One region of the Desulfuromonas sp. genome, then DNA from elsewhere that is predicted to be linked to it. Evidence: predicted binding sites of a transcription regulator. Region 1 holds the regulator's gene; each other region holds the start of a gene.
The links. The regulator HrcA, encoded in region 1, represses chaperone genes, less so after heat shock. The targets are predictions, from matches to a motif close to TGTTAGCACTCNNNNNNNNNGAGTGCTAACA.

Region 1 (7,587 bases):
CCCGGGGCGAGATGAGAAGGCTCATGCCGAAGAAGTCAAGCTTGCCCTGGACGCCGCAGCAGTTGGCCGCGGCGACGAAGACCTGGTTTTCGATGGCTCGGGCGCGAAGCAGGGTACGCCAGTGCTCCTGGCGGGGCTTGGGCCACTCGGCGGGGAGGCAGAGGATTTCTGCACCCTCGAGAGCCATTTTGCGGAAGAGTTCGGGAAAGCGCAGGTCGTAGCAGATAGCGACCCCGAGGCGGCCGACGGAGGTCGGCACGACCAGAGTCCGGTCGCCACCGGTGAGAAAACGATCCTCTCCCATGGTCGAGAAGAGGTGGAGTTTGCGGTAGCTTCCGGCCACCGTCCCCTGGTCGATGACATAGGCGGTGTTGTGGAGCGTGTCCCCTGCCTTTTCGGGAAGGCTGCCGACGATGACCATTCCGAGTTCGGCGGTAATCTCCTGCAGTGCGGCGATCACTCGCGGGGTTTGTTCGGCCAAAGTCGAAAGGTGTTTGTAGGCGTAGCCGCAGCTCCACATCTCCGGCAGCACGGCAAGAAGGGCGCCCTCCCCATGGACCCTGCGGATTCTGGACAGGGCCTTTGCGAGGTTGGCGTCTACGTCGCCGAGGGTGATGTTGAACTGCACGGCCGAGGCGCAAAGCTTCCGGTTCATTCCTGTCTCCCAAGTATAATAAAATAGTGTTATAAAAAATAGAGAGGATTGTTCGGCCCCTGATCAAGGGGGCATTATAGATTAGCCCGCTCTCCGGGGCAAGCCCCTTGCAACCGGCGCTTTCCCTTGACACCGCCGGGGCAGAGTGCTAGTAAATAAACTGTTTTATTCGAACGGAACACGTCTGGGGTACGGGGCCTGATGTCCGAGGGGCAGAGGGGCGTCGGGCCCTCATTACTATTTTGTTCCGGCGATTTTTTCGCCGGGCACCGGGAAAGGGCGGATTTGTGAAAAGATGTATATTGGGTCTCTTTGGCCTGTTGGTAACGGCTGTGCCGGCGGCGGCCAGCGGCGGGGCGGAAATCAACATGAGTCTCGCCTCTTCGGCCTATGGCTATCTCGGGCTGGTCCTCTTTGTCGCCGCCTACTCTCTGGTCATTTTCGAAGAGCAGCTTCACTTGCGCAAAAGCAAGCCGGTGATCCTCGCCGCCGGGATCATCTGGGTCCTTGTGGCCCTCGCCTACGCGGCCATTGGAGACACCCACACTCCCCACGACGCGATCAAGCACAACCTCATCGAGTACGCCGAGCTCTTCCTCTTCCTGCTGGCGGCGATGACCTACATCAATGCCATGGAAGAACGCAACGTCTTTCAGGCCCTGCGCTCCTGGCTCGTCTCCAGGGGATTCACCCTGCGGGTCGTCTTCTGGATCACCGGCGTGCTCTCCTTCCTCATCTCCCCCCTGGCTGACAACCTGACCACCGCCCTGCTCATGGGCGCCGTGGTGATGGCCGTCGGGGGCAGCAACAGGCGCTTCGTGATCGTCGCCTGCATCAACGTGGTCGTCGCGGCCAACGCCGGGGGCGCCTTCTCCCCCTTCGGCGACATCACCACCCTGATGGTCTGGCAGAAGGGGAAGGTGGAGTTCGTCGAGTTCTTCGCCATCTTCCTCCCCTCCCTCGTCAACTGGCTGGTGCCCGCGGTGATCATGAGCTTCGCGGTGGCCAAGGAGCGCCCCGCGGCCCTGGCCGAGGCGATCCAGATGAAGCTCGGCGCCAAGCGGATCATCGGCCTCTTCCTGTGCACCATCGTCACCGCCGTCTCTTTCCACAACTTCCTCCACCTGCCTCCGGCGACCGGCATGATGCTTGGCCTCGGCTACCTCGGCTTCTTCTCCTATTTCCTGAAAAAACGGGAAAACCGGCTCCTGAGCGGCGACCAGCCCCTCGACGTGACCGGTCACAACCCCGACGAGCATTGCGACCCTGCTCCTCACGGCGGCCATGGGCAGGCCTCCGGCTTCGACCTCTTCCGCAAGATCGCCCGCGCCGAGTGGGACACCCTCCTCTTCTTCTACGGGGTCATCCTCTGCGTCGGCGGCCTCGGCCAGTTCGGCTACCTAGCGATGGCGTCCAACTTCATGTACCTCGATCTCGGCCCGACGACCGCCAACGTCCTGGTCGGGATCCTCTCGGCGATCGTCGACAACATCCCGGTGATGTTCGCGGTGCTGACCATGGACCCCCACATGAGCCACGGCCAGTGGTTGCTGGTGACCCTGACCGCCGGGTGCGGCGGCTCCATGCTGTCGGTCGGTTCGGCCGCCGGCGTGGCCCTGATGGGGACCGCCCGGGGCATCTACACCTTCGGAAACCACCTCAAGTGGACCTGGGCTATCGCCCTCGGCTATGCGGCGAGCATCGCGGTGCACCTGTTCCTCAACGCCAAGTACTTTCACTAGTCGGCCGGCCCGGCTCGATCAAAAGAGGAGGCGGGGGGAGTCATCCCCCCGCTTTTTTCATGTCCGGACTCTACCTTCACATCCCCTTCTGCCGGCGCAAGTGCCCCTACTGCGACTTTTACTCGGTCCAGGAGAGCGACGAGGCCCTCGCCGGCTATCCCGACCTGCTGATCGGGCAACTTCAGTACGAGGAGGGCTGGGGTCCCTTCGACAGCGTCTTTTTCGGCGGCGGCACGCCGTCCCTGTTGGCCCCGGCGGATGTCGGCCGGATCCTGGCGGCCGCCGACAGGCGCTTCGGCCTGGAGGCCGGGGCGGAGGTCTCCCTGGAGGCCAACCCCGGAACCCTCTCCTTGCAGTCGCTGGCGGGCTACCGGGCCGCGGGGGTGAACCGCCTCTCCCTGGGGGTTCAGTCCCTCTCCGGAAGGCACCTGCAGCGGCTCGGACGCATCCACAGCCCGGGGGAGGCCCGCCGGGCCGTCTCCTTGGCCCGCTCCGCCGGATTCGACAACCTCTCCTGCGATCTGATGTTCGCCCTGCCCGGCCAGAGCGCCGCAGATCTGCTTCGGGACCTGGAGGAGGTACTGGCCTGGGCGCCGGAGCACCTCTCCTGCTACGGCCTGTCTATGGAGGAAGGGACCCCCTTTCACCATCAGCACCGTGCCGGAGGGTTGGACCTGCCCGACGAGGAGCGTTACGCCGAGCTTTTCTGCGCTTTGCACGAACGGCTCGCCGGGTCCGGGTACGGGCACTACGAAATCTCCAACTATGCCCTGCCGGGCCGGGAGTGCCGCCACAACCTTCGCTACTGGCAGCGGCTGCCCTACTTCGGCCTGGGAGCCGGGGCCCATTCCTTTGCGGGGCGGGGATGGGGCGAGCGCCGGGCCGTTCCTCCTGATCTTGGCGCGTATGCCGCGGCCCTAAAGCGGGGCGAGGACCCGGCTCAAACCCTGGAGCGCTTCGACCGCCGGGGGGCGATGGCCGAGACCCTCTACCTGGGTCTGCGCACCGCGTCGGGGGTCGCGGAGGCCTCCTTCCGGGCCCGTTTCGGACTCGGGGTGGCCGAGGCCTTCCCGGCGGCGGCCGAGCATCTCGGGGGGCGGCTGCGGCTGGAGGGGGGGCACTGGCGGATGGACCTTCAGGGGTGGCTTCTCTACGACCACCTGATAAGCGCTTTTCTCTAGGGACGGCGGTGATTTTTCCCGCCCCCTAAGCCTTGACAAAGGGGTAGGGCGTTGTTATTTTGTCTTCGGCTGGCACTCTAACCCCTGGAGTGCTAAACGAAATTGAAGGGCCGGGTTTTTCCGGCTTGAGTTTTTTCTGGGGGGGCGGTGACGCAGATGAGCGAAAAGCTCAACGATCGCAGTCGCAAGATCCTCGAGGCGATCATAGAGGATTATATCGACTCGGCGGAGCCGATCGGTTCCCGCACGGTCAGTCGGCGCCACCGCATCGGGCTCTCCCCGGCCACCGTCCGCAACGTCATGGCCGACCTGGAGGAGATGGGCTACATCGTCTCCCCCCACACCTCTGCGGGCCGGATTCCCACGGAAAAGGGCTACCGCTTCTACGTGGATACCCTGCTTCAGGTGCGGGAGTTGAGCGAGCAGGAGCGTTTGCGCATCGAGAGGAAGTACCGTCTCGACGGGCTCCGCATGGAGGAGCGGCTGCGCGGGGCCGGCAAGGTTCTCTCCCAAATCTCTCACTACGCGGGGATCGTCATGGCCCCCCGGCTCAACACCACGGTCTTTCGCCATATTGAGTTCATCAGCCTCTCCAGGGGCAAGGTCCTGGTCGTCTTTGTCACCCAGTCGGGGCTGGTGCAGAACAAAATCATCGAGGTCGAGGAGGAGGTCACCCCCCGCGAACTCGAGCAGATCACAAACTATTTGAACCGCACCCTTTCGGGGTTGACCATCCAGGACGCGAAGCTGCGCCTGATCGCCGAGATGGCCAAGGAGAAGGCCCTCTACGACAAGCTTCTGCAGCGCGCCCTGAAGCTCTCCCAGGAGGCCCTGAGCGACGAGATGGGCGGCCAGGTCTTCATCGAGGGCGCCTCCAATATCCTGGAGCAGCCCGAAATCGCCGACATGGGGCGGATGAAGCGCTTGTTTCGGGCCTTCGAGCAGAAGAGCCAGCTGGTGGAACTGCTCGACAAAAGCCAGCGGGCCCAGGGTGTGCAGATCTTTATCGGAAGCCAGTCCGAATACAGCGAACTGGAGGGTTTCAGCCTCATCACCTCGACCTATTCCAACTGCGGGGGGGCGATCGGCACCCTTGGGGTCATCGGGCCGAGCCGCATGTCCTACTCGCTGGTTATTCCTATTGTCGACTATACCGCCAGGCTGGTTAGCCAGGTTCTGGAACTGGACACATAAACGGGAGAAAAAAGACGTTGGCCAAGAAGAAGAAACAGCAAGAGGAAGAAAAGCCGGTTACGGTCGAAGAGCAGACGGCGGCCCGGGAGGCCGCTGAGTCCGAGGAACAGGACGCTGCGGGCGAGCCGGGCTTGGAAGAGGAGCTCGCCGCCAGCCGGGAGGAGGCCGAGAAGAACAAGGACCTCTACCTGCGGGCCCGGGCCGACCTCGAGAATTACCGCAAGCGGACCCAGCGGGACAAGGAGGAACTGGTTCGTTTCGCCAATGAGAACATGCTCCGGGAGGTCCTGCCGGTGCTCGACAACCTGGAGCGGGCCGTGGACCACGCCCGCCAGAGCGAGGGGGGCGGCGAGGGGCTCCTGGAGGGGGTGGAGATGACTCTCAGCCAGTTCCAAAAGGCCCTGGAGAAGTTCGGCGTGACCCCCTTCAGCGCCGTGGGGGAGGCCTTCGACCCTTCGCGTCATGAGGCCATGGGCCAGCTCGAGAGCAGTGAGCATCCCCCCAATACCGTTGTACAGGAACTGCAAAAGGGATGCATGTTGAACGACCGGCTGCTGCGGCCGGCCCTGGTCATGGTGGCCAAGGCGCCCGCACCGGAAAAGGGCCCCGACGCCGAATGAAAAGACGTGGGCCGGCAGTCACAATTTTTACAACCAAGAGAACAAAGGAGGATATAAATCATGGGTAAAGTCATCGGTATCGATCTCGGCACCACCAACTCGTGCGTGGCGGTCATGGAGGGGGGCGAGCCCGTCGTCATCGCCAATGCCGAAGGATCGCGCACTACCCCGTCCATGGTGGCCTTCACCGAGAGCGGCGAGCGCCTGACCGGCCAGCACGCCAAGCGTCAAGCCGTCACCAACCCGGAGAACACCCTGTTCGCCATCAAGCGCCTTATCGGCCGCAAGTACGATTCCGAGGCGGTCCGGAAGGATATCAAGATCAGCCCCTTCAAAATCATCAAGGCCGATAACGGCGATGCATGGGTCGAGGCCCGCGGCAAGGGCTACAGCCCGCCGGAGATCTCCGCCATGGTCCTGCAGAAGATGAAGCAGACCGCAGAGGACTACCTGGGCGAGGAGGTCACCGACGCCGTCGTCACGGTCCCGGCCTACTTCAACGACTCCCAGCGCCAGGCCACGAAGGACGCCGGGAAGATCTCCGGCCTCAACGTGCTGCGGATCATCAACGAGCCGACCGCCGCTTCCCTCGCTTACGGCCTGGAGAAGAAAGAGGAGGAGAAGATCGCCGTATTCGACCTCGGCGGAGGCACCTTCGACGTCTCCGTCCTGGAACTCGGCGACGGGGTGTTCGAAGTCAAGTCGACCAACGGCGACACCTTTCTCGGCGGCGAGGATTTCGACCAGCGCATCATCGACTACGTGGCCGACGAGTTCAAGAAGGAGCAGGGGATCGATCTGCGGGGCGACAAGATGGCCCTGCAGCGCCTCAAGGAGGCGTCCGAGAAGGCCAAGTGCGAACTCTCCTCGAGCATGGAGACGGACATCAACCTGCCCTTCATCACCGCCGACCAGAGCGGCCCCAAGCACATGAACATCAAGCTCAGCAGTGCCAAGCTCGAGAGCATCTGCGGCGAACTCCTGGGCAAGCTTGCCGGTCCGTGCAGGACCGCCCTCAAGGACGCCGGCCTGTCGGCTTCGGAGATCGACGAGGTGATCCTGGTCGGCGGCATGACCCGCATGCCTGCGGTGCAGGCCAAGGTCCAGGAGATCTTCGGCAAGGCCCCCAGCAAGGGGGTCAACCCCGACGAGGTGGTTGCCATCGGCGCCGCCATCCAGGGCGGCGTCCTCAAGGGCGAAGTCAAGGACGTCCTGCTTCTCGACGTCACCCCCCTCTCCTTGGGCATCGAGACCCTCGGCGGGGTGATGACCAAGCTGATCGACAAGAACACGACCATCCCGGCCAAAAAGAGCCAGACATTCTCCACCGCCGCAGACAACCAGCCCGCCGTTTCGGTCCACGTGCTGCAGGGGGAGCGGGAGATGGCCGGCGACAATAAGACCATCGGCCGCTTCGAGCTGGTGGGGATACCCCCGGCGCCCCGCGGCGTGCCTCAGGTCGAGGTGACCTTCGACATCGACGCCAACGGCATCCTCCATGTCGCCGCCAAAGATCTCGGCACCGGCAAGGAGCAGTCGATCCGCATCACCGCCTCCAGCGGTCTCTCCGACGAGGAGATCGAAAAGATGGTGAAGGACGCCGAGTCCCACGCCTCCGAGGATCAGCAGAAGCGGGAACTGATCGAGGCTCGCAACCAGGCCGACGGCCTCGTCTACACCACCGAGAAGTCCGTTTCCGAGCATGCCGACAAGATCGACGCCGAGACCAAGGAGAAGATCGAGGCGGCCCTCGCCGAGCTGAAGAAGGCCATGGAGGGGGACGACGCCGAGGAGATCAAGAAGAAGACCGAGGAGCTGGCCCAGGCCTCCCACAAACTGGCCGAGGCCATGTACGCCCAGGCCCAGGCGGCCGGCGCCGCAGGGGAGGGCGAGGCTGCCGAAGGCGAGGCCGCCCCGGCCGAGGAAGACGTCGTGGAGGCCGAGTTCGAAGAGGTGGACGAAAGCAAGAAGTATTAATATCCCCCTTTTCCAATCCTCATCATTGACAGCAGGAGCCGGGGTATCCCCGGCTCCTGTCGCTGTTCGATTCGAAGGGGTCCCGGAAGCCCGCGCGCAGAACCGATGGCGGATGGGCCCCTGAGTGCCATTTCGGCTTAGAATTGCTGTTTCCCCGATAAGGAAAGACCACGTTGTCCAAACGCGATTATTACGAGGTGCTCGGCGTCAACCGGAAC
Region 2 (7,587 bases), on a different contig from region 1:
CCCTGCTGCGCAGGGGGTGCGAGGTCCTCTGCCTCGACAACTTCCTTACCGGCAGCAGGCGCAACATCGCTCACCTGCTGGACGACCCCTACTTCGAACTCCTCTACCACGATGTCACCCGGCCCCTCAGCCTGGAGGTGCAGGAGGTTTACAACCTGGCCTGCGCCGCCACCCCGGATGCTTACCGGCTGACCCCCGTGACGACGGTGAGCACCTGCCTGCTCGGAGCGATGAACATGCTCAACCTGGCCCGGGACGCGGGGGCGAAGATCCTTCAGGCCTCCACCTCCGAGGTCTACGGTGACGCCCGGGTCCATCCCCAGGGGGAGGATTACTGGGGCCACGTCAATCCCATCGGCCCGCGGGCCTGCTATGATGAAGGAAAACGCTGCGCCGAGACCCTCTTCTTCGACTACCACCGCCAGCACGACGTGCGGATCAAGGTCGCGCGGATCTTCAACACCTACGGCCCCCGCATGCACCCGGAGGACGGGCGGGTGGTGGCCGGCATGGTCCTGCAGGCCCTGCGCGGTGAGCCCCTGACCATTCCCGGCGAGGGGACCCAGACCCGCTCCTTCTGCTACGTCGACGATATGGTGGAGGGGCTAGTCGCCCTGATGGAGTCGCCGGACGGGTTCACGGGGCCGGTCAACCTGGGCAACCCCGCCGAGCTGCAGGTCGGGGAGCTGGCCAGGGTGGTCCTTTCGCAGATCGGCTCGGCCTCCGAGATCACCTGTGCGCCCCTGCCCGAGGACGATCCCCGCCAGCGCCGGCCCGACATCTCCCTGGCCAGGGAGGCGCTGGACTGGAGCCCGCAGATTCCTCTTCAGAAGGGGTTGCGCAAGACCATCGACTATTTCCAGGAGATCGTACATGAGCTGCGCAAGAACGACCGGCGGAAGCAGGTCCGGGAGAAGGGAAGTGACTTTCCGAAAGTCGTGGGCGAGCCCTAGGGGCCTGGCCCTTGCGGGCCTTGCCGCCCTGCTGGCGGGGCTCTGGCTGGCCGTTCCCGCGGCCCTGGCAGGGGAGGGCCCGGACGGGGAGCTCCGTTCAACCCTGGCCGACCAGACCGGGGTGGCGGTCACCATCTACAACGACGGCCTGGCCCTGGTCAAGGACCGCAGGCGGGTCTCCCTGGAGAAGGGGGAGAGCCGCCTGGCCCTGCGCGAGGTGAGCGCCCGCATGCGCCCGGAGACCGCCCTGCTTCGCAGCCTCGATCACCCCGGGGCGTTCGGGGTCGTCGAGCAGAATTTCGACTTCGACCTGCTCTCCCCCCAGAAACTGCTGGAGAAGTACGTCGGCCGGCCGGTCCAGGTGGTGAGAACCCACCCCCAGACCGGCGAGGAGACCCTGGAGGACGCTCTCGTGCTTGCCGCCAGCGGCGGCGTGGTGCTGCGCGTAGGCGAGCGCATCGAGACGGGCTTCCCCGGGCGCCTGGTTTACCCCGACGTCCCCTCCAACCTGCGCGACCGGCCCACTCTCGTCACCCTGCTGCACAGCGGGGCGGGGGGTGTGCAGGAGTTGGAATTGAGCTACCTCACCGGGGGGCTTTCCTGGCGCGCCGACTACGTGGCTGAGCTGGGGAGCGACGACGGGAGCCTCGACCTTTCGGGATGGGTGACTGTGACCAACCAGAGCGGCACCGCCTATCCCGACGCCAGGCTTCAGCTGGTTGCCGGCGACGTGCATCGGGTGCGGTCGGAACTGCGCCTGGTCAGGGACCGGGCCCTGCCCGAAATGGCCATGGCCAAGGCCGCGCCGCAGATGGCCGAGGAGGCCCTTTTCGAGTACCATCTCTACACCCTGGAGCGGCCCACCACGGTCGGCGACAACCAGACCAAGCAGGTGGCCCTGCTCGGCGCCTCGGGGGTGCCGGTGACCAAGGAGTACCTGCTGCGGGGGCGCGACTACTACTACCGCGGCAGCCACGGCGACCTCGGGCAGAAGCTCAAGGTGGGGGTGTTCATCGAGTTCGCCAACGAGGAGGAGGCCGGCCTGGGCCTGCCCCTGCCCAAGGGCATCGTGCGGGTCTACAAGCGGGACCGCTCGGGCGGCGCGCAGTTCGTGGGCGAGGACCGCATCGACCACACCCCCAGGAACGAGGAAGTGCGCCTCAAGCTCGGAGACGCCTTCGACGTCACGGCGGACAAGAAACAGACCGACTTCAAGAAACTCTCCGGCGTCGGCCCCTACAACTACCACTTCGAGAGCGCCTACCGCATCGAGCTGAAGAACGCCAAGGACGAGGCGGTAACGGTCAGGGTGCTGGAGCCGGTGCCGGGGGACTGGGAGGTCGTGGCGGAGAGCCATCCCCACAGCAAGGAGGCCGCCGGGACCGCGGCCTGGGAGATCCCGGTTCCCGCCGGGGGGCGGACGGTCCTGGAATATCGCGTACGGGTTCGGTTCTGAGGGCGGAATCGGGATCTGTAGGGTCGGGGCGGGAGAAGGGGCAGGCCAATGACGCGCGCAATCACCCGGACAGGACCCGCGGGTTCAGGTCTGTTCAGGGCATGCGACTGATGAGTTCCCTGGACGCCTCGGCCACCGCCTGCTTGAAGGAGACCGGTTTTTCCCAGATCGTGTCGTAGGCGTAGTGGGTCTCCTGCATCCCCTCCCAGACGATGCTGCCGTCCCAACTGTCCCAGATGGAGAGAAAGAGGCGGACATTGCTCACCTTGGTCTGGATGATCCGGAGGCCAAAAAGGCTGAGCCTTCCCTTCGACTTCTGGTTGAACTCGGCCAGTTTGATCTGTGCCAGGTAGCGAACCCCGGTTGCCTCCCCCACCTTTTGCAGAGCTTCCCGTTCGAAAACGCCCGTATACCTGTAATCCATCAGCATCTTCTTGTAGGTCTCCGCGAGGCCGTTGCGGTTTGTGTGCCCGAGGGTTTCCGAGAGGGGGACGAGGGGGATCTGGGGCCGCTCCTTGGTCATCTTGGCGGCGAGGATCATCGCCAAGGCCTGTCGGTCCACCTCTTTTCCCTCCACCGTGGAGGGGGTGATGAAGCCGAGCCCATGGGTTCGAAGGTCCCCCTTCTGCAGGGAAACGTTGTGGCTGCGCCCGGAGGGGGCGATCTGGCGGGTTATCTGGCAGGCGCTCAGCCCGATGGCCAGCAGCAGCGCAAGGCAGAACGCCAGCCGGTGGAAGGCGGATTTGTTTGCGGGTGGGGGCCCTTGCATCTTTTCGGGCGGGGCTGATCCGTTCATCCTGCTCCCTGTCGGAACCGTTGGGTTGATTTTACCTGGTCCCTTTGAGTAATTATACACCTCTTTGGTCAGCTTGCCGGGGCCTCGGCGGGGAGGCGATTCGGAAGAGTTCCCGGGCCAGGCAGGGGAAGGCCTAAATAGGGGCTTTTCAGGGAAGGATTTTTTTATTTTCCGAACAAAAAGAGCACCCGCCTGAAGGCTGGGTGCTCTTTCTCTTTTGGGGGCTTTTCCGGCAGCGGCGCCGGGCCTCTCAGGAGCGCGCCTGGGGGAGCAGTTCCTCGAGGAGGGCGAAGAGTTCGTCGAGGTCGGCGGCGGTCATGTCGGCCATGTGGGGGATGCGGAAGGTGGTGTTCTTGATCTTGCCGTAGCCGTTGTCGATGGCGTAGCCCCGATCGCCGGCCAGCGCCTTGAGGCGGGCCAGGTCGGTTCGGCCGTCGTTGCGCCCCGCGGTCAGGGTCAGGGAGCGGCAGCCCTCGGCGGCGAAGAGGGAGAAGCCCTGGCCCTCCACCCAGCGGCGGGTCCTTTCGGCCATCTGGCGGTGGCGGGCGGAGCGGTTCTCCAGGCCCTCGGCGAACATCTTGTCGAGCTGGTGGGCCAGGGCGTAGATCAGGCTGATGCAGGGGGTGCTCGGGGTGTTGTCCTTGAGGTCGTTCTTGGCGAACTCCTCGAAGTCGAAGTAGTAGCCGCGGTTCGGGGTGGTCGCGGCCTTTGCCAGGGCCCGCTGCGAGACGGCGAAGACCGCCAGCCCCGGCGGCAGGCCGAAGGCTTTCTGAACCCCGGCGAGGCAGACGTCGGTGCCGAGGGCGGCCAGGTCGATCGGGACCGCGCTCATCGAGGAGACGGTGTCGACGATGAAGGAGACCTCCGGGTAGCGCTTCATCACCTCGGCGATCTCCGCCAGGGGGGAGAGGACCCCGGTGGAGGTTTCGTTGTGAACCAGGGTCATGGCGTCGTACTTGCCCGTGGCCAGGGCATTCTCCACCATCTCGGGGGTGACCGGCTCTCCCCAGTCGGCGGCGAAGAGGTCGGCCTGAAGGCCGCAGCGCAGGGTGACGTCGTGCCACTTGGCGCTGAAGGCGCCGTTGGCGAAGTTGGCGCAGCGCTTCTGGACCAGGTTGCGCACCGCCCCCTCCATGACCCCGAAGGCGCTGGAGGTGGAGAGGAAGACCGGCTCTTCGGTGTGAAGCAGCCTCTTCAGGCCGGCGGTGACCCGGGCGTGGAGTTCGGCGTATTCGGGCATGCGGTGGCCGACCATGGGGGCGGTCATGGCCTGCATGACGTCGGGGGCCACCTCGACCGGCCCGGGGATATAGAGTTTCTTTGCCATGCCTGTTTCGCTCCTTCTCGATGCGGATGTTGAGTGTGCCGTAGGGCTCTTCGCCGGTGCGCCGGGCGGCCGGGGGGGCCCCGCAACGCATCCTAGCGCAAAAATCCCCGCCGGTCAAAATGAGATGCGCACCCCGGCTTTGCCCGGGCAGAAAGGGGCTTTGGGCGACGCGGAGAAATTTTTTCCCGACTAACCCTTGACATTCTCGGTCGGCTGATTATATTTAGCCCCGTTGTTAGCACTCGACTTCATGGAGTGCTAACAGCCTCCGGGGGGGACCGGAGCCCGCCGTGCGGGCCGGACCCGCCCCTTTCGGGCGTTTAATACCATGGGGGGAGACGCCCCCCACATTCCGTTTCGTAAGAAAGGAGAGGAAAACATGAACATCAGACCGCTTCACGACCGCATTATCGTCGAGAGGATCGAGGAAGAAACCAAGACCGCGGGGGGCCTGATCATCCCCGACACCGCCAAGGAAAAGCCCCAGATGGGCAACGTGGTGGCCGTCGGCAAGGGGAAGGTTACCGAGGACGGCAAGCTCCTGGCCCTGGACGTCAAGGTCGGCGACAAGGTGCTCTTCGGCAAGTACGCCGGCACCGAGATCAAGGTCGAGGGCAGCGAGTACCTCATGATGCGCGAGGACGACATCCTCGGCGTCGTGGAAAACTAATCGTCAACTTTTCGTAGGGAGGATATAAGAATATGGCAGCAAAAGAGATCAAGTTCGGCCAGGAGGCCCGCAGCAGCATCCTCGCCGGGGTCAACGTTCTCGCCGAGGCCGTCAAGGCGACCCTCGGCCCCAAGGGCCGCAACGTCGTCATCGAGAAGTCCTTCGGCGCTCCCCTGATCACCAAGGACGGCGTCACCGTCGCCAAGGAGATCGAGCTCGAGGACAAGTTTGAGAATATGGGCGCCCAGCTCGTCAAGGAAGTCGCCTCCAAGACCTCCGACGTCGCCGGCGACGGCACCACCACCGCCACCGTCCTGGCCCAGGCGATCTACCGCGAAGGCGTCAAACTGGTCACCGCCGGCCACAACCCGATGGAGATCAAGCGGGGCATCGACAAGGCCGTCGAGGCCGCCGTCGGCTCCCTGCAGGGCCTTTCCAAACCGGTCAAGGACCACAAGGAGATCGCCCAGGTCGGCACCATCTCCGCCAACTCGGACGAGACGATCGGCAACATCCTCGCCGAGGCGATGGAGAAGGTCGGCAAGGAAGGCGTGATCACCGTCGAGGAAGCCAAGGCGATGGAGACCTCCCTCGAGACCGTCGAAGGGATGCAGTTCGACCGCGGCTACCTCTCCCCCTACTTCGTCACCGACCCCGACCGCATGGAGTGCGTGATCGAGGACGCCCTGATCCTCATCTACGACAAGAAGATCAGCAACATGAAGGACCTGCTCGGCGTGCTCGAGCCTGTGGCCAAGCAGGGCCGTCCCCTTCTGATCATCGCCGAGGACGTCGAGGGCGAGGCCCTGGCCACTCTCGTGGTCAACAAGCTGCGCGGCACCCTCAACATCGCCGCCGTCAAGGCCCCCGGCTTCGGTGACCGCCGCAAGTCGATGCTCGAAGACATCGCCATCCTCACCGGCGGCACCGTCATCTCCGAGGACATGGGCTTCAAGCTCGAGAACGCCTCCCTCGACATGCTCGGCACCGCCAAGCGCATCGTCATCGACAAGGACAACACCACCATCATCGACGGCGCCGGAAGCGAAGGCGACATCGCGGCCCGGGTCAAGACCATCCGCGCCCAGATCGAGGAGACCAGCTCCGACTACGACCGCGAGAAGCTCCAGGAGCGCCTCGCCAAGCTCGTCGGCGGCGTCGCCGTGGTCAAGGTCGGCGCGGCCACCGAGACCGAGATGAAGGAGAAGAAAGCTCGCGTCGAGGACGCCCTGCACGCCACCCGCGCGGCCGTCGAGGAGGGCATCGTCCCCGGCGGCGGCGTCGCCCTGATCCGCTGCATCGCTTCCCTGGATGCCGTCAAGGTGGAGGGCGAGCAGGAGTTCGGCGTCAAGATCGTCCGTCGCGCCCTCGAGGAGCCCCTGCGCCAGATCGCCGCAAACGCCGGGCTCGAGGGTTCCATTGTGGTGGACAAGGTCATCAACGAAAAAGGCTCCTTTGGCCTCAACGCCGCCAACGACGAGTACTGCGACATGATCGAGGCCGGGATCATCGATCCCACCAAGGTCACCCGCAGCGCCCTGCAGAACGCCGCCTCCGTGGCCGGCCTGATGCTCACCACCGAGGCTGCCGTGGCCGATTCGCCCAAGGGCGAAGAGTCCATGCCCGCCATGCCCGGCGGCATGGGCGGCATGGGCGGCATGGGCGGCATGGGCGGCATGATGTAAGTGCCTGCCAGGCTTTCCTGTATTGCTAGAAAAAGAGCCCCCCGGATCGTCCGGGGGGCTTTTTCGTTTCCTGTCGCGGCCCGCTCCCGGTGCTAGGGATGTGGTACTATTGGAAAACTTCTGGACACGGGTCGGTTGGGTTTTCACAGGGGGGATTATGTATCTTTTGCAATGGCGAACGGTCCTGCTGCTGACGCTGGGGGTCTTTGCCCTTCTTTCCGGGCCGGAGCGGCCCGCTTTCGGCGCCGTCCTCGATCCCGGGCTGCGGGCCGTTCTGGACGGCGCTGCCGCGGGCGAGAAGGTCCCGGTGATCGTCACCTTTGCCGGGCGGGCCGACCTCGAGGGGCTGAAGGGCCTCTCCAGGGGGGAGCGCCGCACCGGGGTGGTCAAAAGGCTTCGCGCCGGTGCGGAGCAGGTCCAGGGCCCCTGCCGGGCCTTTCTGCGCACCCGGGGCGTCGAGCGCCTCCAGCCGCTGTGGATCATCAACGGCCTGGCGGTATCGGCTCCGGCCGAGGTGATCCGCAGCCTGGCCGAGCGGCCCGAGGTGGCCGGGGTCGCTCTCGACGCGACTTTGCGGCGGCCCGCAACCCCTGCCCCCGCCGCCCACGGCGTTGAAGGGAACATCTCCATCGTGGGCGCCGAGCAGCTCTGGGCTCTGGGCTACACCGGCAACGGCGTGGTGGTGGCCGGCATGGATACC
Region 3 (7,587 bases), on a different contig from region 1:
GGCTGTCAAATTGCGGTGGGACGGGGAGGGGATCTATGGATGGGGAGGGGCGGCGGCCCCGGAGTTATCGGCGGCGGTGCCCTCTTAACGGGCCTTTTTTGCCCATTTGCTGTCAGGGAACTCCTTGAGGAGGGTCCTGAGGGGCGTGGCCGCCCGGTTGGGGTCGCCCATTTCGACGTAGGCCCTCCACAGGGTGTAGTAGGTCTCGGCCCGCTCCTCGAAGGAGGGATAGTCCGTCAGCAGGGCGTTGAGGCGGCCGATGGCGGCATGCACCTCGCCGGTGCGCAGGTAGAAACGGCCGACATAGAGTTCGTGGGATGCAAGGCGGCCTTTGCAGTCTTGGATGAGGGGGGCTACCTCTTCAATCCGGGGATCGTCCGGATAGAGTCTGGCAAAGCTTTGAAAGGTCGTCAGCGCGTTCCGGGTCGCGGTCTGGTCCCGGTCGGGTGAAAGGATCTGTTTGAAGTAGGCCATGCCCATCTGGTAGAGGACCTGCGAGGTTCGATCGTGGCCGGGATGCTCCTTCAGGAAGTTCTCGTAGGCGATGGCCGCTTCCAGAAATTTGCTGTCCCTAAAATAGGCCTCGGCGATTTTCAGTTCTGCCAGGGTGTTGAGCTGGGCGGAAAAATACGACTCCCGGACCTTCTCCCATGCGGCGATGGCCTCCTGGTAGTGCCCTTTTTCAAAAAGTCTCTCGCCCTCCTGAAAGTTTTGCTGGGCCTCCTGGCCGATCGGGCGCGGTGATGCCGCCGGGGTACAGGCGGCCAGGGCGGGCAGCAGAAGAGCGAGAATCAGCAGGCGAAGCGTCATGAGGAATGTCCTTGTCGGGCAGAGTCTGGTCTCGGGTGCAACCTAAGGGATGACCGGAAATTTGTCAACGATATTCAAGCTTCACAGAGGCTGGCGGAAAGGGGGGGGGATCGGGGGGCTGCGAGCGGGTAGGGGCAAGAGCGTCCCCGACTTTGGCCAGGGCATTCTTTTCCAGCTGCCTCACTCTTTCGCGGCTGATGTTGAACTCATTCGCCAGGGCCTGAAGCGTTTTTGGCGGGTCCAGAAGGATTCGGTCCCGGATGATGCGCCGCTCTCGCTCGTTAAGCTGGTCCAGGGCATTTTGGACCTGGCCGGACAAGAGTTGGGATTCCTCCTTCTTGAGGAGCAACTCTTCCTGGGTATCCCGTTCGTCGGCCAGGGTGTCCATGAGGGTGTAATCCTCGCCCGCGGTCAGTTCCCGATCGAGGGAGGTGTCGCGGCAGGCCATGCGCAGGGACATCTCTTCCACGTCCTCGTTGCGGACATCCAACTCACGGGCAATGTCCCGGGCGTCCTCTCCGCCGGTCAATCTCTTGATGGCTTCACGGGTCTGGTTGAGCTTGAAAAAGAGTTTCTTCTGGGCCTGGGTCGTGCCTATCTTGACCAGGGACCAGCTTTTCATGATGTAGTTGTGGATGTAGGCGCGAATCCACCACACGGCATAGGAGATGAGACGGGTGCCCCGGTCGGGGTCGTATTTCTTCACCGCCATCATCAGGCCGACATTCCCCTCCTGCACCAGGTCTTGGATGCGCAGGCCGTAGGCTCGGTATTCGTGGGCGATTTTGACCACAAAGCGCAGGTTGGCGCAGATCAGGCGGTGAGCGTCCTTCAGGTCGCCCCGGCGTCGATAGCGGCGGGCCAGTTCATGCTCTTCTTCCCGGTCGAGCAGGTCGAAGCGGTTGATCTGGGCCATATACTGTTCGAAACCGTCACTGATGATGGGCAGGCTGGCAGTGTGCATCGGCATGAGACTCCGAAAAGCGTATTGAAATTAGATGATTGGCACTCCTGGGTTGAGAGTGCCAAATATAGCAAGTCGCATCGCTCCGCGCAAGGGGAAATCGGGGAGTCCCGGGGGGGGGAATTGGCCGTTGACAGGGCAGGGAGGGAATCCCATAATGTCGGCAGGACGCCCGAAGTCAGTCGAACCTCCGCGAAGGCCAGCGATTTCATGCAGATATTCTACATCGGACTGTTTGGCGCCCTCGGTTGCCTCGGCCGCTACTTTCTCTCGGGGTGGACCTACACCCTGGTCGGCCGGGGGCTGCCCTACGGCACCCTGGCCGTCAATGTCCTCGGGTCTTTCCTGCTTGGCCTGGTCATGGAGGGAAGCCTTCGCAGCACCCTTTTTTCGCCCGGTTTGCGCATGGGCATCACCGTCGGTTTCATGGGCGGGTTTACGACCTTTTCGACCTTTTCCTACGAGACGGTGCGGCTTCTCGAGGAGGGGAGCCTCGTTCAGGCCGGGGCCAATGTACTGCTCAACGTGACCGTCTGTATCGTATTTGCCGGGCTGGGGATTCTTCTTGCCCGGCAGCTTTGACAGAGGAGACGCAATGGCCAAACTCGAGGGGGACCAGACCCTGATGCGCATCTTTATCGGCGAGAGCGACCGCTGGGAGCGCAAGCCGCTTTACGAGGTCCTGGTTGAGATGTTCCGCCAGGAGGGCTTCGCCGGGGCCACCGTGCTCAAAGGGGCCATGGGTTTCGGGGCAAACAGCGTGACCCACACCGACCGGTTGCTGCGTCTTTCCGCCGACCTGCCGGTGGTCCTCGAGGTGGTCGACAGCCAGGAGAGAATCGATGCGGTCTTGCCTCGCCTCGACGAGATGCTCAAGGGGGGCATGGTTACCCTTGAGAAGGCGCGGGTGATTCGCTACAGCGAAACGCCGGGCGAGGGGGGGGCGGCATGCTGAGTCTGATCAAGCGGGTGGTGAGCAGCCCGGGGCCGGAGCCTAACGCAGAGGCCGAGGGAGAGCGCATCCAGATCGCGACCTGCGTTCTGCTTCTGGAGATGGCCCATACCGACGGAGAGTTCCACCCCATGGAGGCCACCCTGGTCCGGGACCTGATGCAGGACCGGTTCGGCCTGTCGGTCGAGGCGACGGCGGAATTGACCGAGTTTGCCCAGAAACAACGGGAGTCGAGCCTCGATCTTTTTCAGTTCACCCGGCAGGTCAACGAGAATTTCACTGTCGAGGAGAAGCAGGACGTGATGGAGGCCCTGTGGCGCATCGTTTACGTGGACGGGGTTCTCGACAAGTACGAAGACTACCTGGTGCGACAGATGGCTACACTGCTGCGCCTCTCCCACCGTCAGATGATCGACGCCAAGCTGAAGGTCCTGCAGGATGTCCGAGCCAAGGGGGATGCCTAGGCAACTGCTCCACATAACGTCCTGGGCCCACGAATTTGTCGCTGAGGTTGTCGGGCCGGGGGATTTCGCGGTCGATCTTACCGCAGGCAAAGGGAGTGACGCCCTTTTCCTGGCCCGAAAGGTCGCGCCCGGAGGCCGGGTCCTTGCGTTCGATATCCAGGAAGAGGCGCTCGAATGCTCCCGGCGCACCCTGTAGCAGGCCGCCGTCCCCGTCCACGTCTGGGGAGAAGACGATTTTCCGCCCGTTCTGCCCGAGGGGGTCTCCCTCGTCCACGATACCCATGCCCGCCTTGAGTCCTACCTTCACGGAGCACCCAGGGCCGTGATCGCCAACCTGGGCTTTTTGCCGGGCAGCGAATCGACGGTCAAAACCGCTGAGCATTCGACTTGTGTCGCATTGCGCCAGGCCTGCCTCTCTCTGGAAGTCGGCGGGCGTATCGCCGTGGCTGTCTATGTCGGGCATTCGGGGGGGCGTGAAGAAGGGCAGGCCCTGGAGAGGGTGTTCGGCGACCTGTCGTCGCGCAAGTGGCACGTGTTGCGCTTGGAGGTGGCCAACCGCAAAGAGGCCCCTTACCTGCTGGTGGCCGAGAAGCGGCAGTAGGAAGCTCCAAGGGGATTTCTCCGGAACAAAAAAGAGGGACCAGGATCATCCTGGTCCCTCTTTTTTTGTTCTTGGCAGTGGAAGGGGTTAGTCCGGGAGAAGGGCGCAACATAGGATCTCGACCCTGCGGTTCTGATCCCGTCCCTCTTCGGTGTTGTTGTCGGCGACCGGCTGGGTTTCACCGAACCCCCGGGCGACCAGCTTCGAGCTGTCGATGCCGAAGTTCTCGACCAGGTACTGGCGCACGGCCGCGGCCCGTTTTTCGGAGAGCTGCTGGTTGTACTCGGCCTTGCCGACGTTGTCGGTGTGCCCGGCGACCAGGATGTGGGGGGATGGGTTCCCCCGGATGAACCGGGCGGCCTGCTCCAGCGCGACATGATGGTCGGGCTTGATCTCGGCCTTGTCGAAGTCGAATTCGAGGTGCATGGTGTACTTCAGCGGGCATCCCTGCTTGTCTACCAGCTGCCATTTGGGGGTGTCGGGACAGTTGTCCAGGTGATCGGGGACGCCGTCGCCGTCGCTGTCGCTGTCGCTCGGGCAGCCCTGCTGATCCACGGCGGCGCCCCTGGGGGTGCCGGGACACTTGTCGAGGTGATCGGGGACGCCGTCCCCGTCACTGTCGGCCGGGCATCCACGGCTGTCCACCATGACTCCTCTCGGGGTGTCCGGGCAACGGTCCTGGGGATCGATGACCCCGTCTCCGTCACTGTCGATGGGCTGGGCGGCGGGCTGGTGCCCGCCCAGAAGGTAGTTCAGGCCCCCGGTGTAGAGCAGGTTGTGGCTGGACTCATCGATAAAGGTGAGGATGTGGCGCACGTCGCCGCGCAGGGCCAGGTTTTCGGTGAGGAAGTAGCTCAGGCCCCCTCCGTAGTTGAACAGGGCGTCGCCCTTCCCGCCCTTGGTGTCCGGGTCGAGATAGGTCCAGCCGAGCCCGGCGGAGAGAAAGGGGACCAGGGCTTCGTCGGGCAGGAAGTTGTAAAGGGCGTTGATCCGGCCGAGATAGACCTCGTAATCGTCCAGATTGCCGACCTCGGACTCTGTGTTGACGTAATTGTAGACAAATTCTGCACCCCAGTGCTTGGTGAAGTTGTAGCCGAGCCCGAGGCCGTAGGCCAGGTCGTTCTCAAGGTGCTGGTCCCCCTCGAATACATACCCCCCGATGGAAGGGGTCAGGATCAGGGCACCGGCGCGGTTCTCCGCGAAGGCGGGGCCAGCCAGAAGAGCGAAGATCGCGATTCCCAGGATGATATTCGCAAATGGTCCAGTTTTCATGGTGTCCCTCCCTGCGGGTGTTGAGGTAGAAAGAATACGACTTTAGTTATGAATACCATGTAATTAGGAAATGGCAACGAGGTCCGTTCTTTTCGGCGTGTCGCCGAACCCGGGTGGAGTGAAACTCAGAAAAAGTATTTGATGAGCAGCCCGCCGCTGCTGCCGGCGGAACCGAATTCGCTGCGCGGCAAGGGCGGCAGCGGAGAGGGAAGGGGGCGGGGATCCCGTCCCCCGTTGTAGTTCCAGAACGCCTGCAGAACCAGGTTGTCGGACAGGGAGAGGTCGACGAGGGGACGGAGCATGAAGGAGCCGTCATCGAGGTTCCAGATCAGCAGGCCGCTCAGGGTCGCCAGGGGATGGGCTTCGTAGGAAGGGGCGAGGAGCAGGTAGTGGCGGCCGAGCAGGAAGCTCAACCCCTCCCGGAAAGGGGCCGAGACCGCCGCCCGGGGGTAGTCGCCGGGCTCTTCCGCTCCCGCTCCGTTGTAGAGGTACTCGGCCAGCAGGACGATGTCGCTTTCGAACCGGTACCAGGTCTCCAGGGCGGCGATGGTGAAGGTGTCGTGCAGGTCGCCGCCGGCCTTGTCGGTGTTTTTCCCCTGGTAGGCAGTCGCCTCGGCCTTGATCCCCAGCCCTCCGAGGCTGCCGGCCAGCCCCAGGCCGACGGTGGGGCGTTTTCGCAGCAAGCCGCCGAGCCCCTGAACGTCGACCTCTTTCCAGTTGTGGGAAAAGGTGGCCAGGTAGGAGTGATTGTCCCGACCATCGCCCAGCACCGCCACTGCGCCGATCTGCCCACCCCTTCCGAAGTAGCGCACTCCCCGAAGGGCGTCCACCCCCGGCCGCACGTCCGTATCGAGGGCGTCCGGAGGGAAGGGAGCGATGATGTCGAGAGGGGAGAACATCAGGATCCCCCCGAAACCGATGGCCTGCCGGCCCACCGTCCAGTCCACCCCCAGCAAGGTCGTCCGCAGGTTGAGGCGGTCGACCTCCAGTCTGTTCGCAAAATCCTCCCCCTCGTTCCAGCTCTGTTCCAGCTCGACCGCCCGGTTCGCCGATTGGCCCGGAAGAGGGATGCTGCCTTTCGGGTCGGTATAGAGCAGGAGGTTCTCCGCTGAGAGTTCCCAGTCGAGGGTCTCGCCGGCGGAGCCGGTCAGGTCGAGCCGCAGGCGGTTCGAGGAAAAATCGGTGTCGGGAAATGAGCCGCCCGGGGCCGCCTGCACGTGGACGTTGAGGGATTTGAGATGGCCGCCGAGGCGAACCCCGCCGGGCAGCTCCGCCGCAGCGACCTGGCCGGAGAGGCAAAGAGAAAGAAGGGCCAGCAACAAGGGGGGCAGGCATTTGAAGGTTTTCCCCTTCGCCGACGGGTCGCGCGTTCCCTGGATTTGGAGGTAGGTAAAGAAGTCAGTCATCGTGGCCAGCCATCCGATGCCAATGCCTTCGAGCATGCAGGAAAGAGATGCGGCTTGAAAATCGATCGCAAGCCCTGGTGGTGAAGACCTTCTTACTCGTTCTCCCCCGTGTCCGACTCGAGGCGACCGTCCCTGAGGTGGATCACTCGCCGGGCGTGGGCGATGACCTGGGGGTCGTGGGAGCTGAAAATGAAGGTGGTGCCCTGGGTCTCGTTGAGCCGTCGCATCAGGTCGAGCAGGTCGGAGGCGGTCTTGGAGTCGAGGTTGGCGGTCGGCTCGTCGGCCAGCACCAGCTTGGGGCCGGCCGCCATCGCCCGGGCGACGGCCACACGCTGCTGCTGGCCGCCGGACAGGTCGCCCGGCTTGCGCCCTTCCAGCCCTCCGATGCCCAGCTCTTCGAAAAGGGCCCGCACCCGGCGGCGTCGTTCGGGCCGGGGAACTCCCTGCAGGAGAAGGGTGAATTCGGCGTTCTCCTCCGCGGTCAACACCGGGATGAGGTTGTAGGACTGGAAAATGAAGCCGATGCTGCTCAGGCGGAAGTCGGCCAGGGCCCGGACCGGGTGCCGGCTCATGTCGCGTCCCTCGATGGTGACCGTCCCCGAGGTCGGCTGGTCGAGGCAGCCGATCAGATTGAGGACCGTGGTCTTGCCGCTGCCCGAGGGTCCGGCGAGGACGGTGAACTCTCCCGCCTCGATGGCCAGGTCGAGCTCCGCCACAGCGACCACCTGCTGATTGCCCAGGGGATAGACCTTGGAGATTCTGTCCAGTTCGACGAGGGGCATGAAAGCATCCTTTGAATGCAGGCGTCAGTTGTCAGTTGTCAGTTGTCAGTTTGAAACCTAAAGCCTGATAGCTGATAGCTGATAGCTGATAGCTGATAGCTGATAGCTGATAGCTGATAGCTGATAGCTGATAGCTGATAGCTGATAGCTGATAGCTGATAGCTGCCTTTTCAAACATGTCTCATCGCTTCGGCCGGGGCGATGCGTGCCACCCTGGCCGCCGGGTAGAGGGAGGCGAGCAGGCACAGCCCTCCCACGTAGAGGGCGATCTGGCCCATCCAGGGAAGGTCCCACATGGCGCGCATGATGGGGGCGAAGACGACGCCGCCGAACTCG

Region 2: a site for HrcA is predicted at 4,766-4,796, ahead of groES (co-chaperone GroES). Genes of this name have one in related genera too.
Region 3: a site for HrcA is predicted at 1,811-1,841, ahead of rpoH (RNA polymerase sigma factor RpoH). Genes of this name have one in related genera too.

What each region holds. Positions count from the first base shown of each region.
Region 1 is NZ_PKUB01000041.1:123,304-130,890, reverse strand. Features, by position in the region: gene C0617_RS12335 (carbon-nitrogen family hydrolase) at 1-655, opposite strand, end outside; gene nhaD (sodium:proton antiporter NhaD) at 1,024-2,397, shown strand; gene hemW (radical SAM family heme chaperone HemW) at 2,457-3,578, shown strand; gene hrcA (heat-inducible transcriptional repressor HrcA) at 3,735-4,772, shown strand; gene grpE (nucleotide exchange factor GrpE) at 4,790-5,392, shown strand; gene dnaK (molecular chaperone DnaK) at 5,453-7,369, shown strand; gene dnaJ (molecular chaperone DnaJ) at 7,543-7,587, shown strand, end outside.
Region 2 is NZ_PKUB01000043.1:26,035-33,621, reverse strand. Features, by position in the region: gene C0617_RS13340 (UDP-glucuronic acid decarboxylase family protein) at 1-953, shown strand, start outside; gene C0617_RS13335 (DUF4139 domain-containing protein) at 1,000-2,409, shown strand; gene C0617_RS13330 (hypothetical protein) at 2,504-3,205, opposite strand; gene C0617_RS13325 (alanine--glyoxylate aminotransferase family protein) at 3,456-4,532, opposite strand; gene groES (co-chaperone GroES) at 4,912-5,202, shown strand; gene groL (chaperonin GroEL) at 5,235-6,887, shown strand; gene C0617_RS13310 (S8 family serine peptidase) at 7,045-7,587, shown strand, end outside.
Region 3 is NZ_PKUB01000004.1:2,388-9,974, forward strand. Features, by position in the region: gene bamD (outer membrane protein assembly factor BamD) at 85-810, opposite strand; gene rpoH (RNA polymerase sigma factor RpoH) at 875-1,774, opposite strand; gene crcB (fluoride efflux transporter CrcB) at 1,985-2,356, shown strand; gene C0617_RS00840 (DUF190 domain-containing protein) at 2,370-2,729, shown strand; gene C0617_RS00845 (TerB family tellurite resistance protein) at 2,723-3,190, shown strand; gene C0617_RS00850 (hypothetical protein) at 3,183-3,386, shown strand; gene C0617_RS00855 (class I SAM-dependent methyltransferase) at 3,438-3,791, shown strand; gene C0617_RS00860 (OmpA family protein) at 3,879-5,063, opposite strand; gene C0617_RS00865 (hypothetical protein) at 5,189-6,469, opposite strand; gene C0617_RS00870 (ABC transporter ATP-binding protein) at 6,562-7,251, opposite strand; gene C0617_RS00875 (hypothetical protein) at 7,283-7,429, opposite strand; gene C0617_RS00880 (FtsX-like permease family protein) at 7,422-7,587, opposite strand, start outside.